3 regions of the Bradyrhizobium sp. USDA 327 genome follow, and region 1 is predicted to be linked to each of the others. Evidence: predicted binding sites of a transcription regulator. Region 1 holds the regulator's gene; each other region holds the start of a gene.
The links. Region 1 encodes LexA, which represses DNA repair genes until DNA is damaged. Its sites were predicted from a motif close to TGTTCNNNNTGTGTTCNG; they were not measured.

Region 1 (9,979 bases):
TCGGTGTTGGGCATCGTCGCCTGGATGGAAAGCACGCCCGCATTTACGGTCCAGTCGGGGATCCCGGTGTTGATGCCCGTCAGGGTCCATTGGCTTGCGCCGACCTTCTCGAAGGTCTCGAAATCCCGATATTGCGCGGCCGAGCCGATCCGCGAGACATCGAAGCTCCCGGTGCCAGTCCCCCCCAACGCAAGCGTATCGGTGCCCGGTCCGGCGAAGACGGTGCCGTTGATCACCGCGGTCGGATGCAATTCCAGCCGGTCAGCCAGCGCCGATCCTTGATGGAAGCGGACTGCGCCGCCCGTCCCGCCGTTCAGTGTGCCGGCGACCGTAAGATTGGTGGCTCCGTTAGCGGAAGCAAAAGTGGACGTGTCGACGGCATAACCAGTGCCGTTGGAGGTCACACTGCTCCCCGATCCGACGTTGATCGCAATGGAACCGCCGGCGCCTGTTCTGGCGTAAATGGCCGTATTTCCCGTGACGTCGCCATTGACGGTAATATTCAATGCACCGGCGCCGTCGCTCCGCGCGGATATGCCAATTTCTTGCCCGCTGACAGTTGTGCCGGCCGCCGTCGTCACAACGACGTCTGCGGTCCCGCGCGCAAGGATGCCGACGTCTGTTCCCGTCGTGCCACTGGCTGCGACATCCCCATTGGCGGTCACAGTTGTCGTGCCGGTGCCGTAGTTGCGGCTCAAGATGCCGTATCGCAATCCGCTCACGGTGGTCCCGACTCCCGTCGTCACGCTAAGGTCGGTTCCGGAACTCACGGCAACGATTCCGCGCGACAGCGAAGCCACGCCGGTGCCGGTGCTGATGACATCTCCATTGGCCGTGATCGACAGCGCTCCGCTACCGAAGTTTCGGCCGCGAATGCCGTAGTTGCGGGCGGTGACGGCACCATTGGTGTTGATGGTAATGCTGCCCGGGCCGGCGGCATTGGATACGTTCAACCCATTGCCTGAGGTCGCGGTCAGGGCCGAGAAATTCGTGTCCGTGTAAAAGAGATCGCCGGATCCGGTAATGGCCAGGGCATTGGACGACACGGTCGTGACTCTGAAGCCGGGCAGCGTCGAGACATTGGCATTGGCAGCCGAGACCGACTGGGCCGTGCTGGCGCCGGAGCATAGGAAGTTCGATCCGCCGGCCGGAACACAGGCGGCGTACGCGCGGCGGCCATAACCGATGACCGCGCTGGCGAGCATCGAGGAGGACAAGATCAGATGACGCAATGACCGTTCGGCCAATAAGGCCTCCAGCAAATGCAGGTTCCAACCCACCTAAATCGCGCTACCTGCGTTTTTACACAGTAACGACCTCCCGCGCTAGTAGCAGCCGGGTCGGGCGAGACTCGGCTTGGTGTTTCCGCAAGAACTCGGCTAGTGTTGACGTTATCCAGGAGCATCACAGGCAACGAAGTGATCGAGCGACCTGCCGATCGACTGCGCACGGACGCTGCCGCTGAGCAGGGCGGCAAGCGCGGCGGCGACGCGGTCAAGTATTCCATGTCGCCAGGGCTGCCGTCCTTTCTTGGTTCAGAGCGCATCGCACTCGCCGTTTCGTCCTATCAATCAGGCAAGTTCTATCTGATCGGGCAGAACGTCGATGGCGGACTTCTGGTGCATGAGCGCTTTTTTCACAAAGCGATGGGAATCTGCGTCGCGGATCGAGACACCATTCTTCTCGCCACACTGTTCCAGATCGTCAAGTTCAGGAACGTGCTCAAGCGCGAGCAGACAATCAACGATCTGCATGATGCATGCTACGTCCCGCGTGAACTATTCATCACCGGCGAGCTCGACGTTCACGACATCGGCTTGACGAAAGATGGCGGCATCGTCTTCGTCAATACGCTCTATAACTGCCTTGCCACGACATCCGAGCGGCACAGCTTCACGCCATTTTGGAAGCCTTCTTTCATTTCGAAGATCGTCAAAGAGGATCGGTGCCACTTGAATGGACTCGCCATGGAAGCCGGCGTGCCACGCTACGTGACGGCGGTCAGCAAATCCGACACCGTCGATGGCTGGCGCGACCGGCGCGCCAATGGCGGCATCGTCATCGACGTGCAGTCCGGCGCCGTCGTTCTCGGAGGGCTCTCAATGCCCCATTCTCCGCGCATGTGTCGCGGCAGATTGTGGTTGCTGAACTCCGGAACCGGCGAGATCGGCTGGATCGAGCGCTGCGCCTCGGCGGAAGATGGGCGATTTCGGGTGCTCGCCTTCTGTCCGGGTTTCGTGCGCGGGCTCGCCTTCCATGGCAGGTACGCATTCGTGGGGCTGTCAAAACCACGCTACGAGCGCTTTGAAGGGCTGGCCCTCGACCGCAGGCTCGCCGAGGCCGATTCGGAGCCATGGTGCGGGGTGCAGATCATCGATCTCGATACGGGTGCGTGCGTTCATTGGTTCCGTATCGATGGATCTGTGACGGAACTCTACGATCTCGGCGTGGTCCCGGATGTGGTGCGGCCGATGGCGCTCGGCTTCACCTCCGACGAGATTCTGAACCTCATCACTCACGATCCGCTCGAGACCGACGGCAGCGCTTGACGACGATTATCGGGGCATCGGCGCTGCACTCATCCGACGCAGGTCCGTGGCGGAGATATCTTCCGTTGCCTCGTCGAGCACGATGCGTTCGACTGCGTAACCAACGTCGCGTCCGTAATAGACATTGGTAATGTTGGGCATCGGCAGGACAATGAAGCGGCCTACATGGGCCGACAGCGCAGCTTCGATCCGTTGCTTCACCGCGAAGAACGATAGCGGGTTTTTCTGATCGATTCCGTGCGTATCGCGAACAGCGATGCACACCTGGCCGACACGACGCAGGCCCTCTTCGATCAGGCGCTGATGGCCAAGGTGAAACGGCTGATAGCGGCCGATGAACAGCGCGGTCGGCAGTTGTGGATCAAATGCCGGTCGCAGGCGTGCCAACACTTGCTCCGCCCAATATCGGACAGTGCCATCCGCATTGACGCGCACATCAAAATGGCTGGGCGGTGTAAACATGCGATTGGTGTCTGCGTATCGGCTCTCCTGAATGCGATCAATCCAAATCGTGAAACTAGAACCAAATGCAGCCCGCGTTTCCTCCGTCGGGCAAATGAAGTCCGCGATCGCCGTTCCTCCCGCTTCGACTACCCGGTCACACATCCAGCTCATGCGGCGGGCATGTTCAACGCGATCTTCGTGACTAAAGCCGAGGTCTCTCGATATATTGGCCCTAACCGAGTCCGCATTGAAAACAACTGCATTGAGCAGCGGCGCCAGAATATTGGCGAGCGTCGTCTTACCCGCGCCCGGAAGCCCCATGATGAGAATTTTTCGTGTCATGGGCGCTCCTCGCTTCAAGAGAACGTATGCCGCAGAGCTTACACCAGTTTGGCCGCCGAGCCTCAGCGGGCTGTCGGCTTGAACGCCGTGCACGTGACGTCGCCCGGCGACGTCGGGAACGCGTTGAGGGCGCTTGGCATCTGAATGCCAGGCAGTCGCCGCGACAGGTCATGCCCTCGGTTCCCGGAGCCAAATTTGCGGAGGATGAGGAACCCAACCCCTTTGTGCATTTTTATACGGAGTTCCGGGAACGGAGTACCACCCTTCGGACTCATGAGTCTGTTGGGATTTCTACATCGGACTGATCGACGTGCTGGGCAAAACCTATCTCACCAAGCAAGCCTCTCTCCTGCTTGAATTCGCCAGAACCACCTCGGATTCTGACCTCTCCGCCAAGCTGATCAGCAAGGCGGCCGACCTGAAGTCCCTGGCCGATCCGCTGCCCGACAAGGATCAGGATCCCAGAGCTCCCGACGTGGCACCGGACGTCGGTCCGAGCGATCCGACAGGACGTTGAGCGATGTTGGCCGTGGTGCTCGTCATTCTCGTCCTCGCCATGGCTATCCTCGTGCCGGTCTGTCTCGCCGTCCGGATCATGCCGCGGCGGACTTGAGCTCCCTGCCCACGACGGAAATCGCGCAGGATAAATCATCCTGTGTGCTGCTTTGCCTCGCGCCTGCACTCGGCTAGAACTCTCGCCAACGATTTGCAGGAGTTTCCGCCCGTGGCCCTCATGCCCGTTTCTGACGCGCTTGCCGCGGTGCTGGCGGGTGCAGAGCCGCTGCCTGAAGAGATGGTTTCCCTCGATGAGGCCTACCATCGCGTGCTTGCGCGCGACGTCGCTTCGCGGCGCACGCAGCCACCGGAGGCCATGTCGGCGATGGACGGCTATGCCGTGCGCGCGGCCGACGCGGCAACGGTCGATTCCAGGCTCGCGGTCGTCGGCGAGGTCGCGGCGGGTCGCCCGTTCGCGGGAAGGGTTGGCCCCGGCGAAGCCGTGCGGATCTTCACCGGCGGCGTCGTTCCCGACGGCGCCGATGCGGTCGTGATCCAGGAGGACACCGTCGCGGAAGGCAAGCTTGTCACGATCAAGGAAGCCGCGATTTCCGGGCGGCACATCCGCCCCGCCGGCGTCGACTTCCGCGAGGGAGACGTGCTGCTCCGCAAGGGAAGCCGTCTCACGGAGCGCGATCTCGCGCTGGCCGCCGGAATGAATCACCCGCATCTCGCCGTCTGCCGCCGTCCGAGGGTCGCGATCCTCGCCACCGGCGACGAGTTGGTGATGCCCGGCACCACGCCCGGTCACGGGCAGATCGTCTATTCCAATGGCTATGCCCTGCACGCGCTCGCCCGCAGCGAGGGCGCCGAGACCATCGACCTCGGCGTTGCCGCCGATACGCTGGAGGCCACTTCCGCCGGCATCCGTCGCGCCCGGGAGAGCGGCGCCGACATCCTGATCACGACCGGTGGCGCATCGGTCGGCGACCACGATCTGGTCCAGCAGGCGCTCAAGGACGAAGGCATCTCGATGTCGTTCTGGAAGATCGCGATTCGGCCCGGCAAGCCGATGATGCACGGACGGCTCGGCGCAATGCGCGTGATCGGCCTGCCCGGCAATCCCGTGTCGTCTTACGTGTGCGCCTTCCTGTTCATGGTGCCGCTGATTCGCGCCCTGTCGGGCCGTTCAGTGATCCATCATCACCGCGAGCGCGCCGTGCTGGGCCGCGATCTCGGTGCCAACGACCAGCGCGAGGATTATCTGCGTGCGCGCCTGGAACAGCGTGACGACGGCGCGCTCGTTGCCCATCCCGTCAGCCATCAGGACTCCTCTCTGCTTGCGAATCTCGCTGCGGCGCAGGTACTTCTCGTGCGCGCACCGTTCGCGCCGAGGGCCGAGGCCGGCACGCCTTGCGAGGTGCTGCGCCTGCCCGCCTGAGCTGCACGGCCACACGCATCGCGCGAGCTTCGCTCTGTTCACCGTAAATTAAGCAGTTGCGGAACACATATCGAACATATAGTGTCCGTTCATGATTTGTTTCGAACGTGTAGCAGCTTATCGCTGAACTCCTCGTCTCGGAATCGAACGACATCAACCGGGGGACTTTCGTCGAGATGTTGACGCGCAAACAATACGAGCTTCTACGGTTCATCAGCGAACGTCTGAAGGAAAGCGGCGTGCCGCCGTCCTTCGACGAGATGAAGGATGCGCTCGACCTGCGCTCGAAGTCAGGCATCCATCGCCTGATCACCGCGCTCGAGGAGCGCGGCTTCATCCGCCGCCTGCCCAACCGCGCCCGTGCCATCGAGGTGATCAAGCTGCCCGAGCTCCAGGCCGCCGCCGGCAGCCGCCGCGGCTTCACGCCGAGCGTCATCGAGGGCAATCTCGGCAAGGTGCGCGCGACCTCCAGCCCGCCTGTGGACGAGGGCGAGCGTCCCGTCGCGGTGCCCGTGATGGGCCGCATCGCGGCCGGCACGCCGATCGAGGCGCTGCAGACCCGCAGCCACACCATCAGCGTGCCGCCCGACATGCTCGGCTCGGGCGAGCATTACGCGCTCGAAGTCCGCGGCGATTCGATGGTCGAGGCCGGCATCCTCGATGGCGACATGGCGCTGATCCAGCGCAACGAGAGCGCCGATACCGGCGACATCGTGGTGGCGCTGATCGACGACGAGGAAGCCACGCTCAAGCGCTTCCGCCGCCGCGGCGCCTCTATCGCGCTCGAGCCCGCCAACGCCGCCTACGAGGTCCGCATTCTTCCGCCGAACCGCGTGAAGATTCAGGGCAAGCTGATCGGGCTGTACCGCAAGTACTGAGCGGTCCTGCGATCGTTCGACACCTATTGGAGCGGATCCGCTGTCCGCTCCGGCTGGATGATTTTTCCGGTTCTGCTCAGATTGTCCGGCCCCCTCTTTCGGCGCCACATCCTCGACACGCCGCACGGCGCATGATCGCTTCGCGGCCTGAGAATGCGAGGACAGGTGTTGCGCCAGACGTTTCATGGACGATCGTCGCTGCGCCGATCGCAGCAGCAGTGACGTAAGCCACTGCCATACAATCGCACCGCCATTCCGCAAGCGAGCTGGCAATACTCAGGCTGGTCGGCGCCCGCGGGGCGCTGACGCACGCCTTCCGAATACGCATGCATCGGCTTTGTTCCTATCGAATCCGGGAAAGATAATGTGATCGCGGCTTGCGGACGCAGCCGCAGATTTGCCTACAACGAAGCAGAATGTTGCGTGCTTCCACCTGATAGAGGCCTGCGCCTCCAAAAGAGGTGCGGGTTGCTATCTTCGCATGAGGAGCACCCGATGTGTGACTACAGCCTGCATGCCGTCGCGACGCGCCCCGCCGAAGTCGGCGAGACGATCGTCACGACAACCTTCCGTGGCACCTCGACGCGCGGCTTCGCCTCCGAAGCCGATCTCTCCGTCGCGGTCTGCCTGCTGCCGGGAACGGAGCTCGCTTTCGCCGACAACGTCCGTTACGACAATCGCTGGATCTGGACGCGCACCGTGAACTCCCGCGTCGGCAAGTTCGGCAAGATCGACCCGCACATTCCCGATCGCCATCATGACGCGATCGAATTCCCCGACGGCAAATACGTGCTGGTGACACAGCTCGTCGAAGGCCAGCGCGCGACCGTGCTGCAACTGCCGGTGACCCAGCCGGTTGGCGAACGCGAGCACAAGCCGCAGATCGTCGCCGACACGCGGTCCACCATCACGCGCCTGCCGATCGGCTGACGTCGTCGCCCCGGCCGATGGTCGTGGGCCAGGAATGAAATGCCATCGCCGGCCGAGGCCGGCGAGATGGTATGGTTTGCGTCCTGCGAAATCCGGTCCGACCTCCCCCGCACCGCTCCTCAATCGTCCGCCTGAAAATCCGTCTCCGATGGCGTTGCGTCCCGGTTGCGGGGCACGGCCGTCTTCGGCGCAAGGCTGCCGTCGAAATCCGCCTCGCCGGCGCCGGCCGGCAGCCAGGGGCGGCTTGTGCCTCTCGCCCTCACCGCCCGAACCGAGAAGCCGTCACCGCTCCGCGTCAGAGCCAGCGCGCCCTGACTGGCGAGCCGCGGCCTGTCGACCACCATCGCCGCGCAATCGGGCGGCGCTGGGCGCGCCGTCACCACCAGCGCGGCGCGGCTGCAATCATCAGCCAGCGCGTCGATGCGCAACGCCAACGCGACCAGCCGTCCGTCCGCGAGCGGCGTCACGCAGCCGGACTCGTCACACGACACACCGTCGGCCAACGAGGCGCTGCCGGCATCGCGCGGATCGGCATCGGCAGCCAACCACTCCCTCAGCAGGAAGCCATCCTTGCTGGCGCGGATCACATGCAGCCGCCCGTCCCGGCCCCGCACGGCGACGCTCGCGCCATCCCCGGCAACCAGGATGTCGGGCTGCCGCACCGACATCGCCCAGAGGATCGCGGCAAGCAGCAGCAGGGCCCCGGACCAGCGCAGGGGCGTGCGCAACAGCCCCATCACGATGATCCCGAGGCTCGCCGCGATCAGCGGCGCGATCCCGAACGCGGGAATGCGGCCGACGGCACCCGGCAGTGCCGCCACCCAGCGCGAGACCACGATCATCCACTCGATGCCGATCCCCATCAGCCACCAGAACGCGCCGTCGAGCCCGAATGGCGCCGCGAGCAACCCCAACAGCCCCGCCGGCATCACCAGCGCCGAGACCACCGGCATCGCGCCGAGATTGGCGAGCACGCCGTATGGCGTCACGCGGTGGAAGTGGAAGGCGGCGTATGGCGTGGTCGCGAGCCCCGCAATCAGCGAGGCCAGGAACAGCATCGCGATCTCGCGGCCGCCCCACAGCGCGATCCGCGCCGTTGCGGAATGATCGGGCGATGCGAGCCGGTTCGGCATGCCGATCTGCACCAGCGCCACCAGCCCGAGCGTTGCCGCAAAGGACATCTGAAAACTCGGATGCACCAGCGCCTCGGGCGCGACTGCGAGCACGATCAGCGCGGCCACCGCCAGCGTCCGGAACGTGATGGCGCGGCGATCGACCATCACGGCAATCAAAACCACCGCCGTCATGAAGAACGATCTCTGCGTCGCGACCTCGGCGCCGGACAGCAGCAGGTAGAACGCAGCCGCAACAAGCGCAGCGGCCGCCGACCATTTCTTGATGGCGAAGCCGGCCGCCAGCCCCGGAATCAGCGCCAGCAGCGCGCGAACCGCGAAGAAGACGACGCCGGCGACGACCGCCATGTGATAGCCGGAGATCGACAGCACATGGCCGAGCCCCGAGACGAACATCGCGTCGTTGACGGGCGCGGTGATCGCGTCGCGCCGCCCTGTGAGCAGCGCGGTCGCGATCGCGCGATCATCGCCTTCGAGCGTCGCACGGATGCGGGCATCGATCGCATCGCGCAAGCCTTGCATGAAGGCCGCGTAGCGCAGCCGCGAGCCGACGGCATCCGGCGGCGGTGTGGCCGTGATCGCTCCCATCACGAAGCCGGAGGCTCCGATGCCCTGGAAGAACATGTCGCGCGAGAAATCGTAGCTGCCGGGGCGCACCGGCGAGATCGGCGGCAGAAGCCGCGCCTTCAATTGCACGAAGCTGCCGACCTCCGGTGCCGTCCCCTTGCGCACCGAAAGACGCACGCGGTCGAGCTTGACGTCACTGCGCTGCGCCTCCATCGCGCTCACGCGCAGCACGAAGCGATCGGTGCGCTCGCGGATGTCGCGCGCCTCCACGAAGCCGGACAGCGACACCGAATAGAGCGGCTTGGCCAGCACGGTGTGGGCGATGCGCGCCGTCTTCCAGGTTGCGACGGCAAAACCGGCCGCGACCGCCGCGAGCATGATCGCCAGGGCAAACAGCCGGCTCCGTCGCAGCACGACCGCGCCAAGCGCGAGAACGGCCGCCGTCGCCGCAACGACCCACAACACCGGCTCATGATCGGCGGCGAAATACAGCGCGATGCCGCCGCCGAAGGCGACCGGCACCCAGGGTAGCAGCCGGCCAGGGCCGGCCTCGGCGCGGGCCCATCCGCGCAGCGTTCCGACAATTCCCGGCCAGATGCCAAAGCCCGCCGGCGCAAAGCCGCCAGCCGGTGCAGCGCGGCCGACCGGCCACGTCCCGGCAACTCCCTGGGAGCGCACTGGCCGGCCCGGCTCCGCCATTCCCCTGCACCTTACGATACGCGACGGGTGCGGAGGCTACCGGAACGTGCGACCGGGCGAATAGCGGTACAGATCAGGAACGGGCGTCGCGGCGCTACTTTTCCTCTTCCATCGTCACCGCGACCGAGGCCTTGGCCGACAGCCGGACCTTGTTGCCTTCGACGTCGGCAACGAGGCCCTTGTCGATGAAATGATGGTGCCCCTTGTGGCTGCCCTCGCCGCTGTCCTTCTTGGTCAGCTTGATGCGGTTACCTTCGACACGATCGACGGTGCCGACATGGACGCCGTCGGCGCCGATGACTTCCATATGCTCTGCGATGTTCTGCATGGCGGGATCCTTATTTGGAATCTACCTCAACGCAGCAAGAGACCTCGGGTTCTTGTTCGGATGTCATTCCGGGGCGCGCCGCTTGGCGCGAGCCCGGAATCCATAACCACGAGCTGGGGTTATGGATTCCGGGCCTGGCCCTTCGGGCCATCCCGGAATGACAAAACTGACGC
Region 2 (9,979 bases), 3.7 Mb from region 1:
CCGTAGGTCTTGAGGCCCAGGCGTCCCGCCGCTTCCAAGAAGAACTCCTGCAGAGAGGCCTGGAGCCAGACCTCCCATCGCGTCTCCTTCTTCCCCTTCGGGAACGTCTCGACGTCGTCGGTCCAGAGATCGCGCAGCGAGGTTTCCCTGATGGATGCGCCCGTCTCGAAGAGCCAGTAGTTGTCGGGCTTCTTTTCCTTGCTCTGACGGTCGTTCGCGGGAGGGAGCGAGCCCCACCTGCCGTAGGCGTCAAGGTTATCCTGCAGCTTCGCCACGGTGCTCTTGGTAACGAAGAACGTCGCCTGATCGGGTCCGCCGTTGGTCTCGCCCGTGGCGGCGGCAGCGGCATCGGCCCTGCGCACGTTCAGGACCTTCAGTCCCCTCGGGGAGGCCGGACGGCCGTCGCCGGTCCGGAGTTCGATGCCAGGTCTGCCGAGCACGGTCAGCGACATGCCGCGTTTCGATGCCGGGATGCCGATGTCTTCCTGCTCGGCCATGAAGTCGTCGATCTTCCCGACCGCGACGTCCAGTTCGCGCAGCAGGAGCTTGGCATGGGCGGCACGATCGGGGACCGGATCGACGTCCTTCTCGGTCTTGTAGCCGCGCGATCCGAACTTGGCCGGAGCCTTGCCGAGGCCGCGCATGTGGATGTGACGGTAGGCGGGCGAATCCGTGCCGCCCGATGCGGCGATCGTGTCCGGACGCCGCCTGCGCTGCTGTTGCTGTTGCCTTGGCCTCGCTAGTTTCCGCGCCATCCGCCCACTCGTCCGGGCGGTTCTCGATTCGCCCTGCTATTCGGGATTTATACCAGCGCGATCCTGCAACGCGCGATACAAAATTTCGGTCGTGACAACCCCTTGGTTGTCCAGAACCGCCTCGCGCGCGGCATCTTCGGCCGCAGCGACGAGATCGGCCTGGCTGAGCTTCGGTGTCAGACCGACGAACTCGGACCAGTCGATCCGATCGAGATCGAAGCTGAGCAGATTGTTGACCAGCACGCTCCGCGCCTCCGCGATCGTCGGTCTTTCGTAGACGAAGGCCGAGTGGAAACGCCTGAAAATAGCGGCATCCAGAAGCGTGCGATGATTGGTGGCCGCGATGATGATGCTCTTTGAGCGGTCGTCCTCGAGAAATTTGAGGAAGGAGTTGAGCATGCGCCGCGCCTCGCCGATGTCGTTGTCCATGCTGCGGCTGGCCGCCAGCGCGTCGACCTCGTCGAAGAAGTAGACCGCGCGCGCGGAGCTCATCGCGTCGAAGATCAGGCGAAGCTTGGCCGCGGTTTCCCCCAGATATTTCGTTATCACGGCATCGAGCATGACCGTGAAGAGCGGCAGGTTCAACTCCGCGGCCAGCGCCGCGGCGGTCATTCCCTTGCCGGTGCCGGGAGGACCCGAGAACAGGAATTTCCGGCTCGGCTTCAGACCCTTCTCCTGAAGCGTCGCGCTTTCGCGGTGCTCGCGCACGAGCCGCTCGAGCCTGCGCCTGAGATCCGCGTTCAGGACAACGTCCGACAGCATGACCTCCGGATAGGTCGCTGTGACCAGGCCGGCCAATTCTCCGCGGGGCGCGGACAACGGGATGGGCGCGGCGCCGCGTTCAGTCGCCCGATCCCGGATCTTGGTCACGGCGTCCCGGATCTCGGTCGCGACCTTGGACTTCCCGGACTTGTCGGCGTCGCTGGCGATGTGCTCGGCGATGGAGAGGAACTGTTGACTGTCGCCTGCGGCATGGCTGCGGATCATGGCAATGATCTGCTTCGAGCTGGTCATGACTTCTCTCCAACAGGCGGCCGGCTCAGTGCGGACTTCAGAACTTCCTCGACTTTAGGAAGGATATGGTTAACAAATTTTTGCAAAAAACGCAAATCTTTTGCAGAAACACCTTCCGTCAAGAACCGATCCGGCTCAACGGCCTGGCCCGCAGCGCCACCCTCGTCTAGCAAGAGTATGAGCACTTTTTCCTTTAGATCGGCCGAAAAGCTATTCGTTTTCAATGTTCTGGTGAGGGTCGAGGGCGAGATTCCCAACCGCTCCGCAACGGACGAACGAGTGAGCTCGGACCGCACCCTCCAGTTATGGAGGCGCTCCGCCAACGCAACATCTTCGGTTCGCCTAGGACGACCTCTCATTTTGCTTTTTTTGCATAAATAGCAACTGAAGACAACGTGCAAGTGCGCGTCGAGCGGTTCGAGGTCCAAATCGCTGTGTGAGGGCGCCCACGAACTGGAAATCGACTGGGCCATGTTCTCTATATGTTTTTATCGAGTCATGAACAACCACCCGCCTGTTGGCGCACGCCGAACCCAAAGCAGATTGAGGAGATGGCCGCTGGCGTCGGCAGAAAGGCGCCGCCCCGGAGGACATCTTCCGGCGGAATACTGGCAGGCGCTTCTGGCCGATCCCGGCGTCGACGCTGGCCAAGCGATCCGAAGCTCCCCGAAGCCCAGCTGCCGCTGAACCAAATCTCTCAGCATGTCCTCAGGGTGGGCTGTCGACGCTGCGGCTGGGCCACCGAGATCCAAAGACTTGATGCCGCCCGCGCGCATGCTGCGGAGATGGGCCATCTCGGTGCTCCATGAGGCCGGCGCGATTCGCGAATGCGAAAAGCACGCCTGGATGCAGGACCGCGCCGATCCCCACGCACGCGAACGCGCCTTCGATATTGCCAGGCGCTATCCGCCGCCCGACATCTCGCCGCAGACAGCCGTCAACGCAGTCGCTGAAGTCCTGGACGGCATAGGCGATACTTGCCCGGAATGCGACTAAGCGGCCTGCACCGCTTCCGCTGAGATACCGTCGTCGCGCTTCTTGTTAATGAGATTCAACAGCCGGGCCGCCGCCCGAGCGTCGCACAGCGCGCGATGGTGATCTTCGAGCTCGATATCGTAGATCGCGCACAACTTTCCGAGTCCGTACGATTTGTGCCCGGGATATCGACGCCGCATTCCCACGCAAGTGCACAGCTTCGGAAAGCGGAAGCGCCGTTCGAGCCGTTCGTACTCGTACGACAGGAAGCCGTAGTCGAAGTTTACGTTGTGGGCGACGAAAATACCGTCGCCCATGAACGCCATGAAACTGTCGGCGATTTCGTGGAACACCGGCGCATCCCGAACCATCTGGTTGGTGATGCCGGTCAACTCGACGATCTTCGCCGGGATCGGCCGCTGCGGATTGATCAGCGAGTGCCATTCGTCGACAACCTGATGCTTGCGGACCTTGACCGCTCCGATTTCGGTGATGCGGTCACCGGACGACCAGGCTCCCGTGGTCTCGATGTCGACCACCACATAGTCCTGCTCCGGGTCGAACCGATAGTCGACGCGGCCGATCTCGGCCGGGATGCCGGCGTTCTCTAGTTGGCGCAGACGGGTCAACTGGTTGCGGCGTATGGCGTCGCCTTCCGCCTTGACCTCTACGAAGGACACCTTGCCGTCGCGCACGTGCATCAAGTCGGGGAAGCCGTCCTTCATGCTGCGGAAGTCGTCGCACATCGCCCGAACAATCTCGGCCAAGCCGTCCGCGCCGGCGCCTTCGAGCAAGGCACGCAGTGCGCCCATCTGCACGTGATCCCAAGCGAAGATTCCGTTGGCCCGGCCCCATCTGGCAGCGACGGTGCGCAGGACGATCGGAAGCGCATTCCCCGACCGGACCTCCGCGAGCTTGCTGTCGATTTGCGAGGCGAACCGCCGATGGAAGGTCCGGTCGCGAAGGCAATGCGGGACCCAGTCGAAACCGCTGTGAAGCTGGCCTGACTCGAAAAGCTCATCCCAGAACAGCAGCCCGAACAGCGTGTGCCAAAGCGTGTTCTCCGCGAAGTAGACCTGCCCGCCTTGGCGCCGGAGCACACTTGCGACGCCAGCCTCGGGATTCCCGCGATGCATGTCGTCGACGACGATAGTCCGCCCCGACCGCAGCAACTCGGTGCACAAACCTGTCCGTCGGCCGCCGAACTTGCGCGCGTAGAAATCCGTCGCGAAAAGGTGCTCGTCGTCGCTTTCGGGATCGTCGATCATGTCCCGCAGCAGATTCTCGACTGCTTCCTTGTCGCCATTCGCGTAGAGCAACCGGACGAGGCGCTCGCGGCAATCGGCCGAGCCGCCGCAACGATAAAGCCGTTCGGCCAGAACCTTGTCGCCCTGTTTCTCGAAGAACTGCCCGACCTGACACGCGGCGCGGCCCGCAAGGTCGGCGGCGTATTCCGTCGTCCGCGGGGGGCCGTCCAGGATCGCTGCGACCGCCCGTTGGTATATGTCAGGGGAACGGACCTCGATGCGGTCCAACACCTGGCTGTAGTGAAAGCACGCATGCGCTTCGTCGACATCGGCGAAGCGAGCGCTAAACGACGTCTCTCTATTTGTGCGCAGGACGCCGAGATCCCGCAGAGCGAAGTTCTTGAGATCTTCGGCTGTCTTCCCGAAGTAGAGATACAGCAGGAATTCGATCGGTCGCGTGTTGTCGAGCGCAATGAAGCCGCTGGCGCCGCAATGCCTTGCGGCAAGATCGAATGGAATCGCGGCGACGAAGAAATCGGCCAGCACCTGCTTTGACCATGAGGTGCGGACGTCGCGGCCAAACCCCGCTGCACGGGCGCCGTCGAGAAGTGCGGTCTTCGGCAGGCAAAGTACGAAGGCGGAATAGTCCTCGGCGCGCAGGCCGCGCGCATGGCCACACTCGATCAAGTCACGAGCCGCGGTTTCAAGGTCGGTTATCTCGGGGTACTTGAAGAGCGCGCGATTGAAGATCGCTCCTCGCCGGTTGACCATCCGGATGAGCAGACACTGCGCGTCCTTCGAAAGGCTACGAAAGCGCGCGGTGAACGAACTGTGCTCGTCGGTGAGGATCTCGCCATACGTCTTCTCCACGAAATGGAGCATTTCGGCGAAGTGGTCGAGATAGTAGTAGACCGGCAAAGTGGCAGGCTTCATTTGACGCGCCGGGTTCCCATCGATGCTGGTCGACGAATTTCTTCGCAGCGACCAGCCAAATACGGTTTTATCGTTCCTTTTTTGTTCTGACAGCCTTATTTGTCAAGCCGGAGAGAAGGACGACCGTAAAGATGGACCCACCGGCCCAAAGCCGACCCGACGCCGGCCTTTCCACCCGCAAGATCATCCACATCGACATGGACGCCTTCTACGCGTCGGTGGAGCAGCGGGACAATCCGGATCTTCGAGGCAAGCCGGTCGCGGTCGGCGGGTCGGCGGAACGTGGCGTCGTAGCTGCGGCAAGCTACGAGGCCCGCAAGTTCGGAGTCCGCTCGGCGATGGCCTCCGTCACCGCCAAGAGGCAGTGTCCGGACCTGATCTTCGTGAAACCGCGCTTCGAGGTCTACAAAGTGATCAGTCGGCAAATCCGCGAATTCTTCACGGAGCACACGCCGATCATCGAACCGCTGTCGCTGGACGAGGCCTATCTGGACGTTACCGAAAACCTACAGGGCATCCCTCTCGCCCGTGACGTCGCGCTGCTAATCCGCGAAAAGATTAAGGCCGAGACAGGCCTCAACGCTTCGGCTGGCATCAGCTACAACAAGTTTCTGGCGAAACTCGCGTCGGATCACAGGAAGCCGAATGGCCAGTACGTCATCTCTCCGGAGATGGGTGCCGCTTTCGTGGAGTCGCTGCCAGTCGGCAAGTTCCATGGCATCGGGCCGGCGACGAGTGCGAAGATGAACGGTCTCGGCATCTTCACCGGAATGGACATTCGTAACCAGACGCTGGAGTTCATGAACGCCAACTTCGGCAAGTCGGGCGCCTACTACTACTGCATCTCGCGCGGGGTCGACGACCGTCCCGTCCGCGCCAATCGCATCCGCAAGTCTATCGGCGCCGAGAACACGTTCTCGGTGGACCTCACGACATTCGATGCCATGGCCGCCGAACTCCAGCCCCTAATCGACAAGGTCTGGCGACACTGTGACAGTACCGGCAACCGGGGACGGACCGTGACGCTCAAGGTCAAGTTCTTCGATTTCGAGATCATTACGCGGAGCTGGTCGGTCCCGACGGTCGTGTCGAGCCGGGGCGATTTGGAGAGCTTGGCGATCGCCCTGCTGCAGGCCGAGATGCCCTTCCCGAAATCGGTACGCCTGCTGGGCGTGTCGCTGTCGTCGCTGCAGACGCTGGGGGACGACGATGTCGAACCCCAGCTCGATCTGCCCATCTGACGCTGCCATGGACGCGGCTTACAGCCCGGCGGCCGAAACAGCGCCGAAAGTTTCACCTGGTTGGCGTGCCGCAGCGCGGCCTATCCGACTTCAAGATCTTGGATGATCGGTTTCAGTCCGTCGGGGGTGACTTCGAGGGTCGCAAGTGTGATCGGCAGCCTGAAGCGCCGGCGTCCGGCACTGCCGGGATTCACGTAGAGCACGCCGTCGACGGTGTTGATCTTCGGCACGTGGGAGTGGCCGGAAACAATGACATCGATCCCTGCAGCAACGGGATCGATCTGCAGGGTGTTGAGATCGTGCAGAACGTAGAACAGCTGTCCCGCGAGCCGCACGAACTCCGTTTCGGCAAATTCGGTGGCCCACTCGCCCGTATCCACGTTTCCTCTGATCGCCGTGACGGGGGCAATTCTCCGCAGCGCGGTGATGATCTCGGGATCGCCGATGTCGCCGCCGTGAATGATGTGGCCGACATGGGCCAGCACGCGCAGCGCCTCCGGCCTGAGCAGGCCGTGCGTGTCCGAGATGATGCCAATGGTAAAGTTCATGGAGTCCCCGGTTGAGCAAGTCGGCCTCGGGCCTCTGATGCAACGCCGGTGCCCCGGCAATCAACCGCCTGAGCCGACTTCGGCCGATGGCTCGCCGCCGCCCCGCTGCGTCCGTGAGTTGAGACTCGACTCAAATGTTCTTGTTATGTTCTAATGCCCCATGACTGACCGCCCTGCCAGCTGGCGCTTTCCCACCATGAAGCAAATCCAAAAACTCGCGTCGGACCTCAGGATCGACCAAAAACGCCCGCCAGCGCCCGCCCTAGGACCGGCAGACGACCTTCCGGTCGAATATTGGCAGGCTCTCCTGGACGATCCTCGCGTCGAAGGTGGCCGTATAGGGCCAGGTCCATCCGGACGGCTGCTACGGCTGAGCCAAATTCCTCAACATATTCTGCGGGTGGAGTGCCGCCGCTGCGGCAGGACCGTCGAGATACAGAAGGCGGACGCCACTAGGCTGTACGGCCCGGATGCGATCTGGAAGGACGTCGGCCAGCGCTTGCTTGATGCGACCTGCACACAGCGGACAGGACGCCATGAGGAAGACGGCTGCTGGCCGTCCTACGGCTCACCCTAGCCGTCGGCGGGGACGGCCGTGACCCCAAAGCACCACCCCACGCCCTTGTCTGGAGGGAACCGCAAGGCGCTGCGGAAGGAGCTCGGCCGCGCCCGCGCCATGACCACGATCCTCGCCACGCAGGCAGCCGAGGCGCGGGCCAAGGGCGAGGCGCTGATCCGGACGGCGGACAAGCTGCTCTGCGAAAGCTGGAATGAGCGCATGTGGGCAAATGGCGAACCGATCGACCCGTCCCCCACGATCGACCAAGCCGTCAACGGCGGCTATAGCTGGCTGCAGATCGAATGCTCGCGCTGCAAGGCCGCCCGCGACGTCGATCTCGCGGCGCTCGCGCACCCGTCGACGACGTTCGTACACGACCTGGCCAGCCGCTTGCGCTGCCGGAAGTGCGCCAAAGCCGGCAGGCGCCCGCCGGCGACGCTGTTGCAGCTGGCCCATCGGGCCCGGCATCCGGATCTGGAGACCTGACCTTGTGCAATCTCTACTCCATCACAACCAACCAGGCCGCCATCAGCGCGCTGTTCCGCGTGGTCAACCAATATGTCGGCAACCTCGCGCCAATGCCCGGCGTCTTTCCCGACTACAGGGCGCCGATCGTCCGCACCGGTGCCAAGGGCCGCGACCTTGCGACCGCCCGCTGGGGCATGCCGTCGTCGTCGAAGGCACAGATGGACGCGACCAAGAAGCGCGCCGAGAAGCTGCAAGCAAAAGGCAAAGCCGTCGACTTCAAGGAACTGCTCCGTATGGAGCCGGACTCCGGTACGACCAACATCCGCAATGTGAAGAGCAAACACTGGACGCGTTGGCTGGGTCCGGAGCACCGCTGCGTGGTGCCGTTCAACTCGTTCAGCGAGTTCAACAAGACCGAGGGCGGCGACATCTGGTTCGCGCTCGACGAGACTCGTCCGCTCGCTTGCTTTGCCGGCATCTGGACCAACTGGACGTCGGTACGGAAGGTCAAGGAAGGCGAGACCACCAACGACCTCTACGCTTTCCTGACGACGGAGCCCAATGCCGAGGTTGGCGCGATACATCCGAAGGCGATGCCGGTGATCCTGACGACACCCGAGGAAATCGAGACCTGGATGACCGCGCCCGTAGAGGAAGCCTTGAGGCTGCAGCGACCGCTTCCGGACGGGGCTCTCCGGATCGTGGCACGGGGCGTCAAGGAAGATCCCGCGCCAGCGTAGTGTTCCGCACAGGCGGTGCGGAACACGTGGACAAGCCGAAGCTCTGCCGATTGCGAATCCCTGACCCGTGCTAACCGCCCGGAACGAGCAGGCGGGCGGAAGGATTCGTCCAGGCAGGAGCGCTCTCGATGCTGTTGACGAAGGAACGACGACCGGCGATTCGTACGCTGCGCGGGTGGGCGATCAACGTGCTGCAGGAGGCGGGTGCCATCCACGAATGCGAGGAGCACGGTTGGGCCAAGGATCGGGCCGATCCGCACGCACGCGAGCGCGCTATAGGTCTCGCCCGTCTGGATCATCCAGAAGGAATCACCGCCGCCGAAGCAGTGGCAGAAGTCCGCGACGTCCTAGACTCGATCGGCGACACCTGCCCGGAGTGCCCACCGGATTTTTAACCGCGATCGACGGACCCGCCAAGGTACGTTTCAACAGCCAGAAAACGCGGACACTTGACGCGGAATTGCGCCGTCTGATTCTATCGCCTCGAACCAACCGCCCGCCAAGACTCGAGCAAGGCTGGACAAATCAGAACGATGATCACCGCATCTCCTCCGTCCCCGGCTCAAGCATTGCTTGACCTACTCGGCCGAATTGGGGGAAGCGCGCCTCCGAGTGACACAGAGGCTGACAAGGCGATGACCGAGTTCGTCGATCATCTTGCGGTACTTGATCGAAAGCACAACGGCAAGAGCCGGTCCGAATTGTATCTCATCCAAAATGTCTTCGGGCGAGCGCGACTGTTCAAGAACGAAGTGGAGACTCAACAGTATTGCCGTTGCCATCTGCAGGTCGGAGTAAAGGAATTATCGAAGCTCTATGCTCATCTGAAGAATTCGTCAGGCGGTATCGTTACAGCCGCTTCCCTCGCCACCTGGGCCGACACTATCCGGGACTACATTTTTGACTTGGGGGACATCGTTCCCTTCCTGCAGCGCAGGCAGGCCGACTACGTGTATTTGATAGGCTTCAAAAACCCGACAATGCATAGCTGGGAGGTTTTCCGCCTCGCGCGTAGTCTTGCTTACCACTCGGTCTTCTTGCGCCAGAACGGCTTCGCTCTTGACCACAAAGCTGCGCAAATCGCAGCAATAGCCGTCCTCAGGCAAGCGCTCGAGCTTCGCTTCGAACGGCTCATATCGGTTTATCCGACAGACAAGAAGGGAAAGTCCCCAAGGCTGAGGCATGGCTTTCACCAGGACTTCATCGTCGCAAATCCTCGCTTCTTCCAGCCGCAGGGCTTTAGCATTCCGAACCTGAGGCCCGTTTACGATTGGTGCAGCGAAATCGTCCACCAAGCGTACCAGCCGTTCGCTTGGCAGATCGCCTGGGCGCTCGAGCTAAGCGGGCGGTTGCTGGGAGCTCGCGACGCGCCGCCAAGCGAGCCTTGGTCCGTTGATAATGGTGTCGAAATCATAAGCGTGCAGGAGATGCAAAGCGATTTCGAAGCTCATTTCCTAGAGACCTACGAACACGGCGAATGGAAAATGACCAGGAGGCGT
Region 3 (9,979 bases), 4.3 Mb from region 1:
GAAGCGGTTTTCCGATAAGATCATGCGCAAACAATATGCTAAGGCGCGATGATGATTCATAGCGCCTTAGCCTCTTTCAAGGACACGCACCCATGGCTGATTTTCTCGGCATGATGAAGCAGGCGGCGCAGCTGCAATCCAAGATGCAGGAGATGCAGGAGCAGCTCGCCAACGTCGAGGTCGAAGGCATCTCCGGCGGCGGGCTCGTCGCCGTGCGCATGACCGCGAAGATGGACGTCAAGGGCATCAAGATCGATCCCTCGCTGATGAAGGCGGAAGAGCGCGAGGTGCTGGAAGACCTGCTCGTCACCGCGCTCAGCGATGCCCGCCGCAAGGCGGAGACCGCCATGCAGGAGAAGATGCAGGCCCTCACCGGCGGGCTCGGCCTGCCGCCGGGGTTGTTCGGCCAGTAACAGGATTTTCTCGTTGTTGGAATTCGTCCGCGGTTTCGTCCCACCTCTCCCCAACGGGGAGAGGTCGATTTGCTCCTGGCGATGCGAAGCATCGTCCGGTGCAAATCGGGTGAGGGGGCTCACGTCCCGTGATGGTGCGGAACCCCTCACCCGCGCCTTCGGCGCAACCTCTCCCTATGGGAGAGGTTTGCCGCCGTCGTTGCCGCGGCGAGGCAACCCTATTTCGGCATGGCTTGGAGCAGATGGGCGCGGTTGCAGGTCCTGAAATCGAGCGGCTGGTCCAGCTGCTCGCACGGCTGCCGGGCCTCGGTCCGCGCTCTGCGCGGCGCGCTGCGCTGCATCTGATCAAGAAGCGCGAAGCGCTGATGATGCCGCTGTCTTCCGCCCTCCAGGTCGCGCTTGACAAGGTCCAGGTCTGCAAGACCTGCGGCAACATCGACACGCAAAATCCCTGCACGGTCTGCACCGATCCGAAGCGCGATCCCTCCATCATCGTCGTCGTCGCCGACGTCGCCGACCTCTGGGCGCTGGAGCGGGCCAATGCCACCCAGGGGCGCTATCATGTGCTGGGCGCGACATTGTCGCCGCTCGACGGCGTCGGCCCGCAGGACCTCACCATCGACGCATTGGTGGCGCGCGCGCATGATTCGCAGGTGCACGAGATCATCCTGGCGCTGAACGCGACCGTGGACGGCCAGACCACGGCGCACTACATCACCGACCTGCTTCAGGACGCCAATGTGAAGGTGACGCGGCTCGCCCATGGAGTTCCTGTCGGCGGCGAGCTTGATTATCTCGATGAAGGTACGCTATCGGCTGCGATGCGGCAGCGCACCCTGTTCTAGCCATCCAGACTTTACGGAACGGACGACATGACGAAACTTTTCGCCACACGACTGGCTTTGGTCGCGATGATGACGATGCTGGTGAGCCCGGCCATCTCCGCGCAGCAGGGCGACGAGACGCCGCCGCCGTCCAAGCCCGGCAAGCCGATCAACACCGGCGACGTGCTCTCAGGCGAACTGAACGCGATGAAGGTCCGCGACGTCAAGAACGGCAAGCGCGTCGCGACCTACCAGATCACCTCCGAGCCGCGCCGCCTGCCGCCGCCCGAACGGGCTGTGCAATCTCGAGACCGGCCCGGAGACCTTCCAGCTCGTCACCTCCACCGATGCGCAGGCTGCACAGCTGAAATCGTTCGTCGGCAAAGAGATCTCGGTCAAGGTCGACGAGATCGCCTGCGCCAGCGACGCCGGCCAGATGAGCGAGGCCGTGATCACGAAGTGGAGCTTGATCAGGAAGCAGTAGAGGACGGAAGCTCTCTCCGTCGTCATTGCGAGGAGCCCTTGCGACGAAGCAATCCAGACTGCCGCTGCGGTGACAGTCTGGATTGCTTCGCTTCGCTCGCAATGACGAACGAGAGAGGTGAGTTCTACACTCGCACCTGCTCCAACGTGTCGAAATGGTCACGCTTCTGCAAGTAAGCCAGCAGCATCAAACTGGGGATGGCGACGAGGACGGAGATCGCGAAGAACATCGGCCAGCCCGTCGCCTTCGCCAGATAGCCCGCGCCCGATGACAGGTAGGTGCGTCCCACGGCGGCGAGCGCCGTCAGCAGCGCATATTGGGTCGCGGTGTGCAGCGGGTTCTGGCACAGCGCCGAGAGATAGGCGACGAAGATCACGGTGCCGATGGCGTTGCAAAAATTGTCGGAGGTGATTGCGAGGGTCAGCGCCCATTCATTGACGCCGACGAGTGCCAGCCACGAGAACGACAGGTTTGAGATTGCCTGTACGATGCCGCCGATCCACAGGCTCGTTGCGAGCGAATAGCGCCGTGCCACGAAGCCGCCGGCAAACCCTCCGGCCAAGGTCGCTGCGATGCCGACGCCCTTCACGATCACCGCGTAGTCGTTCCGCGTGAAGCCGATGTCGATCACGAACGGCACGGTCATGTTGCCGGAGAACGCGTCGGTGAACTTGAACAGCACGACGAAGGCAAGCGCCGCCCATGCTTCCTTGCGGCTCAGGAATTCCGAGAACGCGCCCATCGCGGCATGGAACACCCGCATGAGCGCGTCCTCGTTCTGCGTGGCCGCCTCGGCGCGCTTGGATTGTGCGGGCTCGGTGGCGGCCAGCGCCGTCACCGTGCCAATCAGCACCAGAGCCGCCATCACCACATAGCCCCACATCCAGGCGGCGCCACGCGGGACGATCGCCTCGAAGCCGGTGACGATGAACAAGGCGCCCGCGGTCGATATCAGCATGCCGATGCGATAGGCCGCGACATAGGCGGCCATGCCGGCGGCCTGCTCGCTTTCGGGCAGGCTCTCGACGCGGAATGCATCGACGACGATGTCCTGCGTCGAGGACATCGTCGCGACCAGGAGCGCACCAAGCGCAACGAACAGCGGCGAGCGCGCCGGATCGGTCAGCGCCAACAGCAGGATCGCGCCGATCAGCAGCAGCTGCGAAAACACCAGCCACCCACGCCGGCGGCCGAAGGTGCGCGTGAAGAACGGCACGTGCAGCGCATCGACCAGAGGCGCCCACAGGAACTTGAGCGTGTACGGTGTTCCAACGAGTGCAAAGAGCCCGATCGTTCCGAGATCGACCCCCGCCTCGGCCATCCATACCAGCAGCGTCGATCCCGACAGCGCCAGCGGCAACCCCGACGAGAAGCCGAGAAACAGCACGATCAGCACCCGCGGCTGCAGGTAAACGGCAAGGCTGTCGCGCCAGGAGGGCGCAGGGGCCGAGCTTGCGGCGGGCGAAGTCGCGTCGGGTGCGGTCATGGGGCGGTGTTAGCAGATTCTGGAGGAAAAGACTCTTGCGAGCTCGGTGGGGCGGATGCTCTCTCCACCTCTCGATGTCATCGTCCGCGAAGGCGGACGATCCAGTAATCACCAGCGCCTTGGTTAATCGCGACCGCCGCGGCATACTGGATGCCCCGCCTGCGCGGGGCATGACAGCGCGCTAGGATTCTACTCCCCAGCCTGGAGCTTCCGCGGGAACAGCTCCGGCGCGGCTGTCGCAACCAGCCGCGGAGCCTCCGGCGTGTCGCTCTTGCTGAAATCGAGCTCCTCGATTCGTCCCGCGCGCTTTTCGATCTTGTCCGCGGAGATCAGCACCTGGCGGACGTCCTCGTTGACGTCGGCAAAATGCTTCTGCAGCTTCAGCACGCGGTCGCGCAGCCGGCCCAAATCGTCGCCGAGCTTGATCACCTCGGTGCGGATCTGGTCGGCGGCATCGCGCATGCGCGCGTCCTTCATGATCTGCTGCATCACCTGGATTGCGAGCATCAGCAGCGAGGGCGACACCAGCACGACGCGGGCGCGATAGGCCTTCTGGATCACGTCGTCGAAACCGTCATGGATCTCGGCGTAGACCGATTCCGACGGCACGAACATCAGCGCCATCTCCTGGGTCTCGCCGGCGACGAGATATTTTTCTGCGATGTCGCTGACATGCTTCATCACGTCGCCGCGCAGTCGTTGCGTGGCGATTCGCCGTTCCTCGTCGGTCCGGGCGTCGTGCAGCGCGGTCATTGCTTCCAGCGGAAATTTGGCGTCGATGCAAAGCGGGCGCTGATCGGGCAGGAACACGACGCAGTCCGGGCGCTTGCCGGTGGAGAGCGTGAACTGGAACTCGTAGGCACCCTTCGGCAGCCCGTCCTGGACGATCGCCTCCATCCGCGCCTGGCCGAACGCGCCGCGCGACTGCTTGTTGGCCAGCACGTCGCGCAAGGTGGTCACCTGGGTGGTGAGGTCGGTGAGGTTCTTGTGCGCGCTGTCGATGATGCCGAGCCGCTCGTGCAGGGCGCGCAGGCTCTCCATGGTGTTGCGGGTGGAGTGTTCCATGGACTGGCCGACGCGGTGGGTCACCGAATCCAGCCGCTCGTTCACCGCCCGCGCCATCTCGGCCTGACGGCCGGCCAGAGCCTGGGTCATGGCATCGACCCGGCCCGACGACTCGCTCTGCGCCCGCAGCACCTCGCTCAAACGTTCCTCGAGCTCGTCGGCCCGGATGGCGTTGGCCATGGCGAGTTCCGCGCCGCGCCGCCCGGATCGCGCGATCACGACCGCAATCACCACCAGCAGGATGAGAACCAGGGCGCCGAAGCCGATCAGCGCGTCCACGACGCGCACCGGCCACTCGCCGAGGATGAAGATGATGTCGTTCATGCCGACCCTTCTAGCCGATTCGCCATGGCGCACGAACGAATAGCGAACATTTTTGGTGAATGCTCCGTTAATTGTTATGGTTAATGAAACCTGAAGTTTTATGGTTAGCGGAGGGTTAACGGGGTTCCTGGCCGCATTGACCGCATCCGGCGAGCGTCTTAAATCGCGGCCATGGCCCTACGAGAAATCATCATCCTGCCGGACAAGCAGCTGCGCCTGGTCTCCAAGCCGATCGAGAAGGTCACGTCGGAGATCCGCAAGCTTGCCGACGACATGTTCGAGACCATGTACGACGCGCCCGGCATTGGCCTCGCGGCGATCCAGGTCGCGCAGCCCTTGCGCCTGATCACCATGGACCTCGCCAAGCGCGACGAGAGCGGCGAGACCAAGCGCGAGCCGCGCGTCTTCATCAATCCCGAGATCCTCGCTTCCTCCGAGGAACTCTCGGTCTACGAGGAAGGCTGCCTCTCGATTCCCGAATATTACGAGGAGGTCGAGCGCCCCGCGAAGGTGCGCGTGCGCTTCACCGATCTCGACGGCAAGGTGCACGAGGAGGACGCCGAAGGCCTCTACGCCACCTGCATCCAGCACGAGATCGACCATCTCAACGGCGTCCTGTTCGTCGACTACCTGTCGAAGCTCAAGCGCGACCGCGTGATGAAGAAGTTCGAGAAAGCCGCCAAGCGCGCGGCGGAGTAGGCCACGCCCTCCGCCGTCATGCCCGGCCTCGTGCCGGGCATCCACGTTCTTTGTCGCTCCGAGCAGGAAGAACGTGGATGGCCGGGACAAGCCCGGCCATGACGAGTACCTTGCTCGTTTCGAGGATTGTCTCGCCACATGCCCCTTCGCCTCATCTTCATGGGCACGCCCGATTTCTCCGTGCCGACGCTGCTCGAGCTCGTCGCGCACGGCCACGAGATCGTGGCGGTCTACACCCGCACCCCGAAGCCGGGCGGGCGGCGCGGCCTGCAATTGCAGCCGACGCCGGTCGAGGAAGCTGCGCGAAAGCTCGGCATTCCCGTGCTGACGCCGAAGACGCTGAGGACGCCGGAGGCACTGGAAGAGTTTCGCGCATTCGAGGCCGATGCCGCCGTCGTCGTCGCCTACGGCATGATCCTGCCGCAGGCGATCCTCGATGCGCCAAAGCTCGGCTGCTACAATCTACACGCTTCGCTGCTGCCGCGCTGGCGCGGCGCCGCGCCCATCAACCGCGCCATCATGGCCGGCGATGCCGAAAGCGGCGTGATGGTGATGAGGATGGATGTCGGCCTCGACACCGGCGACGTCGCCATGGCCGAGCGCATCGCGATCTCCGACAGCATGACCGCGCTCGATCTGCACGATCGCCTGTCCCGGCTGGGTGCCGATCTGATGGTGCGCGCGATGGCCGCGCTCGAACGTGGCGAGCTCCAGCTCGAGAAGCAGGGCGAGGACGGCGTCACCTACGCCGCCAAGATCGAGAAGGCCGAGGCGCGGATCGACTGGACCAGACCGGCGCGCGCCGTGCTGCGCCACATCCACGGCCTGTCGCCGTTTCCCGGCGCCTGGAGCGAGCTTGAGGATGCGCGCGTCAAGATCCTGCGCTGCGAGCTCGCGCAAGGCGCGGGCGAGCCGGGCGCGGTGCTCGACGACCTCCTCACCATTGCCTGCGGCGAGGGCGCGATCCGCATCATCGAGCTCCAGCGCGAGGGCAAGGGCCGGATGCAGGCCGCCGACTTCCTGCGCGGCGTGCCCGTGAGCCCGCCGATGCGGTTCGGTTGATGCCCCGCTACAAGCTCACCATCGAATATGACGGCGCGCCGTTCTTCGGCTGGCAGGTGCAGGAGACGCTGCCGTCGGTGCAGGGCGCGCTGCAGGCTGCGGTGAAGGCGATGACCGGGGCGGATCTGCGCGTGCACGGCGCCGGCCGCACCGATGCCGGCGTGCATGCGCGCGGCCAGGTCGCCCATGTCGACGTCGACAAGCAGTTTCCGCCGGGCCGTTTTCGCGACGGGCTCAACGCGCATCTGCGCCCGCATCCGATCGCGGTGCTCGAGGCGGAGATCGTGCCCGACGATTTCGAAGCGCGCTTCTCGGCAGTCAAGCGCCACTACCGCTATCGCATCGTCAACACCCGCGCCAATCTCGCGCTCGACGCCGGCCACGCCTGGCGCGTGCCGCGCAAGCTCGATGCCGACGCGATGCACGCGGCGGCGCAGCGCCTGCTCGGCAAGCACGATTTCACCACCTTCCGCGACACCGAGTGCCAGGCCAAGTCGCCCGAGAAGACGCTCGACCAGCTCGACGTGCTGCGCGACGGCCGCGAGATCACGATTCTCACTTCGGCGCGCTCGTTCCTGCACAGCCAGGTGCGCTCGATGGTGGGATCGCTGGTCTGGGTCGGCGAGGGGCGCTGGACCGCCGACGATCTCTCCGCCGCCCTCGCAGCCCGCAACCGCGCCGCCTGCGGCGTCGTCGCCCCGCCGGAGGGACTGTATCTGATGAAGGTGGATTATTAGCGGCTGATGCCGACACAGGCGTCGTGGCCGGGCTTGTCCCGGCCATCCACGTGCGTCAACATGCAACCATGCATGGCGGATGGGTCTACATCCTGGCGAGCGCGCCGAATGGCATTCTGTATGTCGGTGTGACCAGCGACCTCATTCGTCGCATCTACGAGCATCGAAATGGACTCGTGCCTGGCTTCACCAAGAAGTACGGCGTCAAGCTGCTCGTTTATTTCGAGCGCTATGACAACATTCAAACCGCAATCCAGCGCGAGCACAACATCAAGCATTGGTCGCGGACGTGGAAGGTCAGGCTGATCTTGAAGGATAATCCGGAATGGCAGGATCTCTACGACACGATTGTCCAGTGAGGTGACCCAAGCTCTCACCACATCGTCATGGCCGGGCCTGTCCCGGCCATCCACGTTCTTTCTTGTCAGCGGGCGGCAAAGAACGTGGATGCCCGGGACAAGCCCGGGCATGACGGCGGAGGGTTTGGCAGCGGTTCGCGACTACCCGAAATACCGCGTCAGGATCCCGCGATACACCTTCGTCAGCTTCTCCAGATCCGTCACCGGCACGCGCTCGTCGACCTGATGCATGGTCTGGCCGACCAGGCCGAACTCGATCACGGGGCAATAGCTGGAGATGAAGCGCGCATCCGAGGTCCCACCGCTCGTCGACAGCTCCGGCTTGCGCCCAGTCACCTCCTCGATCGCGGACACCGCAAGTTCGGTGAAGGGGCCGGGCTTGGTCACGAACACGTTGGAGTTCGACGGCTCCCAGACGATGCGGGCCTTGATACGGTTGCCGCAGGCCTTGGCGAGGCGGGCCTCGACCAGCTCGCGCAGGCTCGCCTGCGTGTGGTTGTCGTTGTAGCGGATGTTGAATCTTGCGCGGGCCTCGCCGGGGATGACGTTGAACGCCTTGTTGCCGACGTCCACTGACGTGAATTCGAGATTGGAGGCCTGGAACTGCGCGCTGCCGTGGTCGAGCGGCTCGTCGGAGATCGCCACGATCAGCCGCGAAATGTCAGGCACAGGATTTGATGCGCGGTGCGGATAGGCGACATGGCCCTGCACGCCGTCGACATAGAGCGTGCCGGATTGCGAGCCACGGCGGCCGACCTTGATGGTGTCGCCGAGCGTCTCGACATTGGACGGCTCGCCGAGCACGCAATGGTCGAATGTCTCGCCGCGTTCGGCGGCCCATTTCAACAGCTTGACGGTGCCGTTGACGGAGACGTCTTCCTCGTCGCCCGTGATCAGGAACGAGATCGAACCTTTTCCGTCCGCACGCGGCTTGCCGCCATTGGCCGCGAGATGCTCCAGCACCGCAGCCACCGAGCAGGCGATGCCGCCCTTCATGTCGACCGCGCCGCGGCCGTGCAGGACACCGTCCTTCACCTCACCGGAGAATGCGCCGACGCTCCAGGCACTCTCGTCGCCAGGCGGCACCACGTCGGTGTGGCCGGCGAAGGTGATGTGCGGACCTTCCGTGCCGATCCGCGCGTAGAGATTTTCGACGTCGGCGGTGCCCGGCTCGCTGAAGGTTACGCGGTGGCAGGTGAAGCCGGCTGCGGTCAGGGCTTTTTCAAGCACACCGAGCGCGCCGGCATCGGCCGGGGTCACCGAGGGGCAGCGGATGAGATCGCGGGCAATGGACAGGGCATCGGTCATGCGCGTCGGATCAATCCCGCAGCAGCTCGTTGATGCTGGTCTTGGACCGCGTGCGTTCGTCGACGCGCTTGACGATCACGGCGCATGCGGTGCTCGGGCCGATCTGGCCGTTCTTCATCGGCTTGCCGGGCAGCGCGCCGGGCACCACGACGGAATACTCCGGCACTTCGCCCATGAAGATCTCGCCGGTCTCGCGGTCGACGATCTTGGTCGAGGCGCCCAGGAACACGCCCATCGCCAGCACCGCGCCCTTGCGCACGATCACGCCTTCGGCGACCTCGGAGCGCGCGCCGATGAAGCAATCGTCCTCGATGATGACGGGCTCGGCCTGCAGCGGCTCGAGCACGCCGCCGATGCCCGCGCCGCCCGAGATGTGCACGCGCTTGCCGATCTGCGCGCAGGAGCCGACGGTGGCCCAGGTGTCGACCATCGTGCTCTCATCGACGTAGGCACCGAGATTGACGAAGGACGGCATCAAGACGACGTTCTTGGCGATGAAGGCCGAGCGGCGGACGATGGCGCCCGGCACCGCGCGAAAACCGGCGTCGCGAAAACGGTTCTCGCCCCAGCCCTCGAACTTCGATGGCACCTTGTCCCACCAGGTCGCCTTGCCGGGGCCGCCGGGAATGACACCCATGTCGTTGAGGCGGAAGGACAGCAGCACGGCCTTCTTCAGCCACTGATTGACCTTCCACTTGCCGTCCGCGCCGCGCTCGGCAACGCGCGCCTCGCCCTTGTCGAGGATCTCCAGCGACTGGTCCACGGCCTCGCGCACCTCGCCCTTGGTCGTGGTCGAGATGCCGTCGCGCGCCTCGAAGGCGCTGTTGATGCTGGATTCGAGGGCTGCAAGGGACATCGGAATTTCCTCTAGGGAGCAGGAATTTTGGTGGATTGGGGCGCTTTTTCGGGATTTGGAAAGGTCAAGTCAAGCGCACATTCGCCTCTGCCGGGCTTGTCCCGGGCATACTCCACCGTCGTTCCGGATCCGCCCTTCGGGCGCCCGGGAATGACGATGCCTGGTTGACCCGCTATGGCCTCACCGCAGCGCCGCCAGGAACCCCGTCAGATCGTCCGTGACGTGGTCGACATGGGCGGCGTCGCGGCCCTCCAGTTCCCAGTCCTCGCGCACCACCTCTTTCGTCCCATCCGGTACCACCAGCACCGTGGTCATGCCGAGCTGGTGCGGGACGGTGAGGTTGCGGGCGAGGTCCTCGAACA

Region 2: dinB (DNA polymerase IV) is a predicted target of LexA. The motif match lies at 4,996-5,013, and genes of this name have one in related genera.
Region 3: ABIA42_RS36105 (DNA recombination protein RmuC) is a predicted target of LexA. The motif match lies at 4,628-4,645, and genes of this name have one in related genera.

Annotation. Positions count from the first base shown of each region.
Region 1 covers NZ_JBGCCW010000001.1:3,368,599-3,378,577, forward strand. Annotated here, with positions in the region: gene ABIA42_RS15500 (autotransporter domain-containing protein) at 1-1,280, opposite strand, end outside; gene ABIA42_RS15505 (TIGR03032 family protein) at 1,419-2,549, shown strand; gene ABIA42_RS15510 (adenylyl-sulfate kinase) at 2,556-3,335, opposite strand; gene ABIA42_RS15515 (hypothetical protein) at 3,646-3,852, shown strand; gene glp (gephyrin-like molybdotransferase Glp) at 4,060-5,271, shown strand; gene lexA (transcriptional repressor LexA) at 5,448-6,149, shown strand; gene ABIA42_RS15530 (hypothetical protein) at 6,645-7,079, shown strand; gene ABIA42_RS15535 (ComEC/Rec2 family competence protein) at 7,199-9,478, opposite strand; gene ABIA42_RS15540 (DUF2171 domain-containing protein) at 9,573-9,806, opposite strand.
Region 2 covers NZ_JBGCCW010000001.1:7,059,690-7,069,668, reverse strand. Annotated here, with positions in the region: gene ABIA42_RS33420 (S8 family peptidase) at 1-755, opposite strand, end outside; gene ABIA42_RS33415 (AAA family ATPase) at 792-1,769, opposite strand; gene ABIA42_RS33410 (hypothetical protein) at 1,766-2,092, opposite strand; gene ABIA42_RS33405 (hypothetical protein) at 2,529-2,765, shown strand; gene ABIA42_RS33400 (exonuclease domain-containing protein) at 2,762-4,924, opposite strand; gene dinB (DNA polymerase IV) at 5,056-6,165, shown strand; gene ABIA42_RS33390 (metallophosphoesterase family protein) at 6,246-6,713, opposite strand; gene ABIA42_RS33385 (hypothetical protein) at 6,874-7,290, shown strand; gene ABIA42_RS33380 (hypothetical protein) at 7,309-7,758, shown strand; gene ABIA42_RS33375 (SOS response-associated peptidase) at 7,761-8,480, shown strand; gene ABIA42_RS33370 (hypothetical protein) at 8,609-8,875, shown strand; gene ABIA42_RS33365 (hypothetical protein) at 9,116-9,979, shown strand, end outside.
Region 3 covers NZ_JBGCCW010000001.1:7,659,304-7,669,282, forward strand. Annotated here, with positions in the region: gene ABIA42_RS36085 (YbaB/EbfC family nucleoid-associated protein) at 93-413, shown strand; gene recR (recombination mediator RecR) at 656-1,258, shown strand; partial or broken gene ABIA42_RS36095 (hypothetical protein) at 1,286-1,721, shown strand; gene ABIA42_RS36100 (MFS transporter) at 1,846-3,207, opposite strand; gene ABIA42_RS36105 (DNA recombination protein RmuC) at 3,397-4,596, opposite strand; gene def (peptide deformylase) at 4,768-5,295, shown strand; gene fmt (methionyl-tRNA formyltransferase) at 5,434-6,357, shown strand; gene truA (tRNA pseudouridine(38-40) synthase TruA) at 6,357-7,094, shown strand; gene ABIA42_RS36125 (GIY-YIG nuclease family protein) at 7,163-7,453, shown strand; gene dapE (succinyl-diaminopimelate desuccinylase) at 7,595-8,761, opposite strand; gene dapD (2,3,4,5-tetrahydropyridine-2,6-dicarboxylate N-succinyltransferase) at 8,772-9,617, opposite strand; gene ABIA42_RS36140 (pyrimidine 5'-nucleotidase) at 9,798-9,979, opposite strand, start outside.